2 regions of the Fusibacter sp. genome follow, and region 1 is predicted to be linked to the other one. Evidence: a T-box and tRNA genes for the amino acid it is inferred to sense, from the RefSeq annotation. Region 1 holds a T-box; the other holds one or more tRNA genes.
What was found. The T-box of region 1 lies ahead of serS (serine--tRNA ligase). A T-box ahead of a tRNA ligase gene usually reads a tRNA of that ligase, here a tRNA-Ser.
Positions count from the first base shown of each region.

Region 2: it encodes a tRNA-Ser, which carries the amino acid that the T-box ahead of serS (serine--tRNA ligase) is inferred to sense. The anticodon was not compared.

Region 1 covers NZ_JBVBZF010000058.1:7,229-11,441, reverse strand. Annotated here, with positions in the region: gene AC220I_RS09495 (winged helix-turn-helix transcriptional regulator) at 127-495, shown strand; gene serS (serine--tRNA ligase) at 602-1,882, opposite strand; T-box leader at 2,085-2,285, opposite strand; gene AC220I_RS09485 (sigma-54-dependent Fis family transcriptional regulator) at 2,520-4,213, shown strand, end outside.
Region 2 covers NZ_JBVBZF010000001.1:273,100-277,312, forward strand. Annotated here, with positions in the region: gene AC220I_RS02245 (AAA family ATPase) at 1-881, shown strand, start outside; tRNA gene AC220I_RS02250 (tRNA-Val) at 893-966, shown strand; gene AC220I_RS02255 (hypothetical protein) at 1,067-1,357, shown strand; tRNA gene AC220I_RS02260 (tRNA-Cys) at 1,343-1,416, shown strand; tRNA gene AC220I_RS02265 (tRNA-Ser) at 1,421-1,513, shown strand; gene AC220I_RS02270 (co-chaperone GroES) at 1,583-1,867, shown strand; gene AC220I_RS02275 (hypothetical protein) at 1,867-2,142, shown strand; gene AC220I_RS02280 (GatB/YqeY domain-containing protein) at 2,158-2,610, shown strand; gene AC220I_RS02285 (DUF1937 family protein) at 2,607-3,014, shown strand; tRNA gene AC220I_RS02290 (tRNA-Glu) at 3,017-3,102, shown strand; gene AC220I_RS02295 (hypothetical protein) at 3,073-4,213, shown strand, end outside; gene AC220I_RS02300 (S8 family serine peptidase) at 4,212-4,213, shown strand, end outside.

The DNA.
Region 1 (4,213 bases):
TTCTTGTACCTATGTTCGACTTATGCTATTATTGTATACAAGTAGTTTTATTTACGCAAGTACGCACTTTTCAGTGCTATAGTATCTAAAAAGATACTGTGAATATCTCATTGAGAAAGGGGCACCATGAAAAACCTCAATTCAGACGATAAACTGGCCTTCAAGGATAAAAGTTATTCTTGTACATTTGAAATCACAATGGAAATTATCGGTGGCAAATGGAAGCCACTAATCCTATGGCATCTTGGAACAAAAGGCACCTTGAGATTTAATGAGCTCAGAAAAATAATGCCTCAAATTACGCCTAAAATGTTGACACAGCAGCTGCGCGAACTTGAAGTTGACCATTTGATTAAAAGAACGGTCTATCCAGTTGTACCACCAAAAGTCGAATACGATTTGACAAAGGTCGGACAAGATTTAATGCCCATTATCAAGAGCATGCACCATTGGGGCAATGGCTATTACTCAAATTATGTTTCAACCATAGAATAGACACAAAAAAAAGGTCATTTCTCCACATTGAAGAAATGACCTTTACTTTTTAAAATGCATTCATCAACAAGGTCTTGAAAGATCCCTTATTGATTCTCATCGTAATCTACTTAATAACCTCTTTACCACCCATATACATTTGAAGTGGCTTTGGAATTCTGATAGAACCATCTTCCTGTAAGTTGTTCTCAAGGAAAGCAATCAGCATTCTAGGAGGTGCAACCACAGTGTTGTTCAATGTGTGTGGGAAGTAGTTTCCTTCTTCCTTGTTTCTCACTCTTATGCCAAGTCTTCTCGCTTGAGCGTCTCCAAGGTTTGAACAGCTACCGACCTCAAAGTACTTTTTCTGACGTGGTGACCATGCTTCAACGTCAATACTCTTCACTTTTAGGTCAGCCAAGTCACCTGAACAGCACTCAAGTGCTCTTACAGGGATATCGAGTGTTCTAAAGAAGTCAATCGTATTGTTATAGAGCTTTTCAAACCACTCTGGACTTTCTTCTGGCTTACAGACCACAATCATCTCTTGCTTTTCGAATTGATGAATACGGTAAACGCCTCTTTCTTCAATACCATGTGCACCAACTTCTTTTCTAAAACAAGGTGAATAGCTTGTAAGTGCTTGTGGCAATTCTTCTTCATCCATAAGGTTGTCGATGAACTTACCAATCATAGAATGCTCACTTGTCCCGATTAGGTATAGGTCCTCGCCTTCTATTTTATACATCATGTTTTCCATTTCAGCAAAGCTCATAACACCTGTTACCACTTCAGAACGAATCATGAAAGGCGGAATATAGTATTCAAAGCCTCTATCGATCATAAAGTCACGTGCATAAGATAAGATGCCTGAGTGAAGTCTTGCAATATCACCTCTTAAATAGTAAAAACCATTTCCACTTGTTTTACGTGCACTTTCAAGGTCAATTCCTTTTAACTTCTCCATGATTTCAACATGGTATGGCACTTCAAATGCAGGCACTGCAGGCTCACCAAATTTTTCAACTTCAACATTTTCGCTATCATCCTTACCTAATGGTACAGAATCGTCAATAATATTTGGGATCACAAGCATTCTCTCTCTAATTTGCTCAGAAAGCTCTTGCTCTTTAACTTTAAGTTCTTCAAGTTCAGCACCGATTGCTGCTACTTTTTCCTTGGTTTTCTCAGCTTCTTCCTTCATGCCTTTGGCCATATAGCCACCGATTTCTTTACTGACGGCATTTCTTACCCCTCTAAGCTCATCTGCTCTCGTCTTTGCAGCTCTGTAAGCTTCATCAAGCTCAATAACCTCATCCACCAAAATGATCTTATGATCTTGAAATTTCTTTCTCATGTTTTCCTTCACGAGCTCTGGATTACTTCTCACCAATTTGATATCTAACATATCTACACCACCTTCTTAAGATTAAAATACTTAATTCCTAAAACCTATCAGGGTAAAAATTTACGATTGCACTTTAGTCTCAAATCTCGTTATATGTAACAACATTTGAGTCATTTCACAATTGTCACAAACCACTTTTGAACATCCTTGCTCTAAACTGGATGAAAATGAATGATTTACAATAAAAAAACTTCCACCCCAAACATGGGACGGAAGTACCGCGTTGCCACCCAAATTGCGACCCCTTATCAAGGTCACCATCTCGTTACAGCTATAAAGGGCATACCCTTCGACTCTTCGTCGACAGCTCCCAAAGTGGAGGGGCTTCTATTTGTACTAACTTTCACCAACCGTTAGCTCTCTATAACAAATCATAAACCTTAGCTTTGATCAACACTGAAACAAATATATGTTATTTTTATTTTATCGCAGAATCAAATAATATCAAGGAAAATTTTTAAATTCATATTGAGATTATAAAAAATCCTTGATTAAAATGTAATTTTTTATTGATTTAAAAAGATATCCTCGTCAAATCGCTTGAATTTTCTGAATACTATGATTAAAATGAACACTATAACAGATTGCGTCCTCATCAGTATCTTTCAAATGGATGGCTATCAACTAGGAGTTGTATATGATTAAACTTATTAAAATCAAAGATGTGGTTCAGGAAATTTCGGAAGCGATTGCCAGTGTCCTCAACATGGATGTCATCATATCCGATAATGAGTTTCATAAGATTGGAGATACAAAAAAGCACTTTGATCTTGAGGTATTATATATTAAAGATACCTACGTCATCGGTTCTGTGCTCAAATCAGGGAAACCAGTTGTTATCTCTGGAAAAGAAGACAATGAAAACTGTATTGTCTGTAAAGAAAAGGACAAGTGCAACCTACAAGCTATGATCTGTATTCCAATCCAACACGATGCTGATACTTTAGGTGCAATAGGCCTTATTGCCATTTCAGAAGAATATCGAAATACTTTACTCGATAATCAGACAAACCTCATCGAGTTCTTGACCAGAATGGCAGACCTCATTGTCAGCAAGGCATTGGAACAAGAAGCGTCTGACAAACTCCAAGTGGCCATTAATCAAATGGTTGCAATCATAGACTCTGTTGATGAGGGCATCATCGCAGTGGATGAACAAGGCTATATTGTTTATAAAAATGCCTTCATCAAGGAAATTCTCTCATCAATGCCAAATCACACGAAAGAAAAGAGAATCTATGAAATTTTACCGGAATCCTATATTCAAAACCTTGTAATTCAAAAAAAACCATTTCATAATGTTGAGCTTTCCATCAATAAAGGGAATCGCGAATTTCATTCATTCGTCTCTGGAAAGCCAGTTCTTCTCGGAACTAAAAGCGCAGGTTCCATCTTGGTATTTAAAAAAATGGAGGACATCTTTAATGTGGTCAATACAATCTCTTTAAATAATCAATCCACACACTTTGAAGATATCATCGGTGAGAGTTATGAAATCAATCAGGCAAAAGAACGTGCTCGCCATGTTTCAAATAGCAACTCAACCATATTGATTTTAGGCGAAAGTGGTACAGGAAAGGAATTGTTTGCTAGGGCCATTCACTATAGTAGTAATCGCCGTGAAAAACCTTTTATTGCATTCAACTGTGCTGCAATTCCCGAAAGTCTTTTGGAAAGTGAGTTATTTGGCTATGAAGAAGGTTCTTTTACTGGGGCTACAAAGGGTGGAAAACTTGGTAAATTCCAATTGGCTCAAGGTGGTACCATATTTCTCGACGAAATTGGTGATGTACCCATTCACCTTCAAACAAAACTCCTTAGAGTCCTACAAGAAAAGAGCATTGAAAAAATTGGAGGGCATAAAAGCATTGCACTTGATGTCAGAGTCATAGCAGCCACTAACAAAGCTCTAGAAAAAATGGTGACTGAAGGCGCCTTCAGGGAGGATCTCTTTTATAGACTAAGCGTCATTCCGATTACAATTCCACCACTCCGAGAGCGTACAGGTGACATCAAAACTTTGTTACAGTACTTCTTAAATCATTATAATAAGAAACTCAACAAGAACATTCAGGATTTCAATAAAAATGTTGAAGCAATTCTAATTAAAAATCCATGGAAAGGCAATGTCAGGGAACTTGAGAATGTCATTGAATATGCTGTAAATATGGAAACAACACAGTCCATTACAATGAATAGCATTCCAAAGCGAATTCTCACAACAGACCATAGACCTGAAAACGAAAGTGTTCAAATGACTCTTGAAGAAATGGAGCAAAGAATGATTAAAGAAGCCCTTGCCCTTTATGGCTCTGGTTTGGAAGACAAAAA
Region 2 (4,213 bases), on a different contig from region 1:
TTTTATTAACTGGCGACAAAGGTACTGGTAAATCTTTGTTAATGTCTTTGATAGCAAATAAGGCTATCACCGAATTAAATTTACCTGTTATTTTAATCAAAAATCCATATATTGGTTCTGATTTCACAAATTTTGTTGAAAACATTGGTGAATGTGTTCTAATTTTTGATGAGTTTGGTAAGATGTATTCAAATTCGAAACATTCCGAAGGTCCTACCCAAAATGATTTATTATCATTAATGGATGGTGTAGATAAAACAAAACGTCTATCTATTTTCACAGAAAATAGTGATTGGGATATTAGTGAATTTATGTTGGGTCGTCCTGGTCGAGCATATTACCACATTCGTCACAAAAAGTTGGATGAAGCAAGTATCACTGGTTATTGTGAAGATCATAATGTTTCTAGTGAGATTGTTGACGAGATTGTTGATCTATCACGTCGTTCAAGACTATTTAGTTTTGATATGTTGCAATCCATTGTTGAAGAACATATTCGTTTTGGTGAACATGTTGAAGATATCGTTGATGACTTGAACATTGACACACGTCAAGAAACTGTTGCAATGATGGAAGTTCTAGAAGTCTTCGATTTGGCAACAAACGAAAAACGTGTTATTCACGATACACCTTTTGTTACCAAGCCCACTAGCAATAGTTGGGATTGTGAAGTGAAAGTCAAACGTAACTTTACTGAAGCTGAAATTCGTCACATGGAAGAGGAAGATGAAGAGTTGGAAGAACGTTATGACGAATTCTACGTTCGTATCAAAGATCTCTCATACGAAAAGAATGGTAAATCTGTTTATGAAACCGATCGATATCGTGTGATTGCAAAGGATGTGCCGAAAGTTTCAACAAACTACAGTTTGTTAGTGTAAAGGATTACATTAGTTCCATAGTGAAAAGGTATCACGACACCGTGACATGGTGTAGTTAACAGTTCGATTCTGTTTGGAACTACCAATAAATAATTTGATGAATTTAAAGGAGACTTATATGTTACAACCCATAATGTAGTCCCAGTCAACACTTGCTGGGGCGTTAACAAGTGAGGTGTAACAATATGGTTATTAAATTTTCTCGTGCTCAACGTAGACACGATTATCGTCGTGTTATGAAGAAACGTCAGAATCATTGGGGCTATGGATATCAAGGTTGGCGACAACTTGAGATGGGAACTAATGATATGTGTGCAAAACTTGCTGGTATGGTTGCTCGTACCCCAAAAGTTACGAAATGTTACTGTTGTTGTAATCCAAGACGTAACGATTGGCAAAGTAGTTTAGACCGTTTAACTATGCAAGAACGTAGAGCATTAAATAAATATAAAGACGATTATGACGAGTTCGTATAATGGTAGTGCAGTTGGTTGCAACCCTTCAGGTATCGGTTCGATTCCGTTACTCGTCTCCAAATTGGAAGTGTGGCTGAGTTGGTTTAAGGCAGCGGTTTGCTAAACCGTCGACCCACGAAAGTGGGTCCGTGGGTTCGAATCCCACCACTTCCGCCAATTCTTAAATTTTCTGTTGTTTTTTATTCTATACATATTATAATAGACTAGATAAAATAGGAGATTATAATGAAACTAACCCCACTACATGACCGAATTGTTGTCCTTGAAGATAAAGCTGATGAAATTTCTCAAGGTGGAATAATTATCCCAGGTCAAGCCCAAAAGAAACCTGCAACAGGTACTGTTATTTCCCACGGTCCAGGCAAATATGTCGATGCACAACTTGTTCCAGTTACTGTAAATGATGGTGATAAAATTGTGTTTGTTAAACATCAAGGTGATATGGTTGAAGTTGACGGTGTTGAATATCGTATCATCAAAGATGAACATATCATTGGAATTATCACTTAATGGTTGAAAAGTTCGCTATTATAGGTCGCTCACTAAGAGCCGACGGTTCTGTTATTCGTGAAAATTATGTCGGAAATGAAACTGATTTAATTAATGGCACAATTAAACTCTTACAAGAAGAGTCACTTTCTGCTGCCATTTCTTTCTTTTCAAAACGAATGGCTTATCAATATCGGACTGAGCTTATTAATTGGGTTAATACAAAACACCCTGGTAAAAATGCTGAATTTGATGTTGTTTCTATACATCTTTCAACAGATGATATTAACATATAATTTTTGGAGATTACTATGTCCCTTTTAACACAAATAAAATTTGATCAACGTTCTCTCCGTTTACTTTCTCGTTCAGAAAATCATCGTGCAAAGGCTACCCTATTAACAACTTTAATTGGTGAAGCTGAAATGGTTGGTAAGAATGATGGTAACCGTGAATCAACAGATGATGAAGTAATTGCAGTCATCAAAAAATTTATTAAGAACATTAATGAGACACTCTCTCACATCGATCCAAACCAATCAGCATATCAGATTGCTATTGATGAAAGGACAGTTCTAGAAGCATATTTACCTCACCAATATACTGATGATGAACTAGCAACTATCATTCAAGCCTATATTGAAGAAGAAGATTTGACTGATGCTCGATCAATGGGTAAAGTAATGAAATTCTTGAAAGAAAACCATAAAGGGTTATATGATGGCAAGGTTGCTAGTGATTTAACTAAAACTATGCTTTCATGAACTTTCTATTAAAACTTAAAAGATTTATCATTCGTGTAGAAAATCATTTTCATGGTAAAGGAATGGTATATCTTGCAAGCCCCTATAGTGATGAAAGTGGTTTTGTACAATCGGTACGCCACAAAGAAGCTGAATTTCAAATTGCACAAATGATGAATGACGGATTATTAGCTTTTTCACCGATTGTACATTGCCATCATTTGGCTATGATGCACCATTTACCTGCAACTTTTGATTTTTGGCAAAACTATTGTCTGGGAATGTTGAACAACGCTAGTGAACTTTGGGTGTTAATGCTCCCAGGTTGGGAAAACTCAACTGGTGTTCAGGCTGAAATTAAATATGCACAAAGTCTCAATATGCCAATTTATTATTTGCATAGCAAACGAGACGATTCTCTTTAAATACAGCAGTATTCAAATGGTTAAAGAAACTAGGCTCTCAACCTAGTGCCGAAAGGCTTTGCGAGTTCGAACCTCGTCTGCTGTACCAATCCCCTCCGATAAATACTCCATAATTCATGGAGATCTCCCAATGCTAATTGACGGAATAGAATTAACAGAAGAATCTGTTGCAGTAAACATGCAGGTTGCATCAGGAACTGCTTTCCCTGCAAGCCCATCTATAGGTGAACTATATTATCTAACTGCTGGTATGGCAGGGTTATATGTTTATGATGGGGCTAGTTGGATTGCTGCTGATGGTGGTACCATAAACGAAAGCACAATTAATCATGATAATATCATGAACGTTGGTACCAACACCCATGCCCAAATTGATGCTCACATTGCTGACACGGTTGTACACGCTAATGATGCTGTTGCAGCTTCTTCAAATGATACTGCACCAGGTTCATTATTTGATAAATTGGTTGCTGGTGGCAATATCACTTTTTCAGTGTTAAATCCAGGACTAAATGAACAATTTCAAATTAGTACTAGTCCAGCAGTAGGTGAAGCCAATACAGCAAGTAATGTTGGGGTTGGTGGAGTAGGTATTTTCAAACAAAAAACTACAACTGACCTCGAATTTAAAAACATTAATGTTGGCAGTAATAAACTATCTGTAACGGATGATGTTGGCAATAATGAAATTGATCTTGATATTGTTGAGGCAAACCTTGTTCACGATAATATTGGTGGTGCAGGAACTAACACTCATGCCCAAATTGATTCACATATCGGTACAGGAAGTATTCACTTTACAGTTGCAAGTATTGACCACACGTTAATTCAAAATATTGGTACCAATACTCACGCCCAAATTGATACTCACATTGGGGATAGTACTGTTCACTTTACAGAAGCAAGTATTGATCACACCAACATTTTAAATAAAGGTACAAATACTCACGCTCAAATTGATTCACATATATCAAATAGTGCTTTACATTCTGATATAAATGCAAAAGTGTCAGCAACAGATACTACTACAAATTATCTGGAAAGTAAAATTGTTGCAGGGGCTAATGTAACTATTACTAAACTTAATTCTGGTGCAAATGAACAATTAGAGATTGCTTCAACAGGTGGTGGTCCTACAACAACAGTTTCAACTTTAGACCCATCAGGTGGTAGTGATGGGGATATTTGGTATAAAGTAT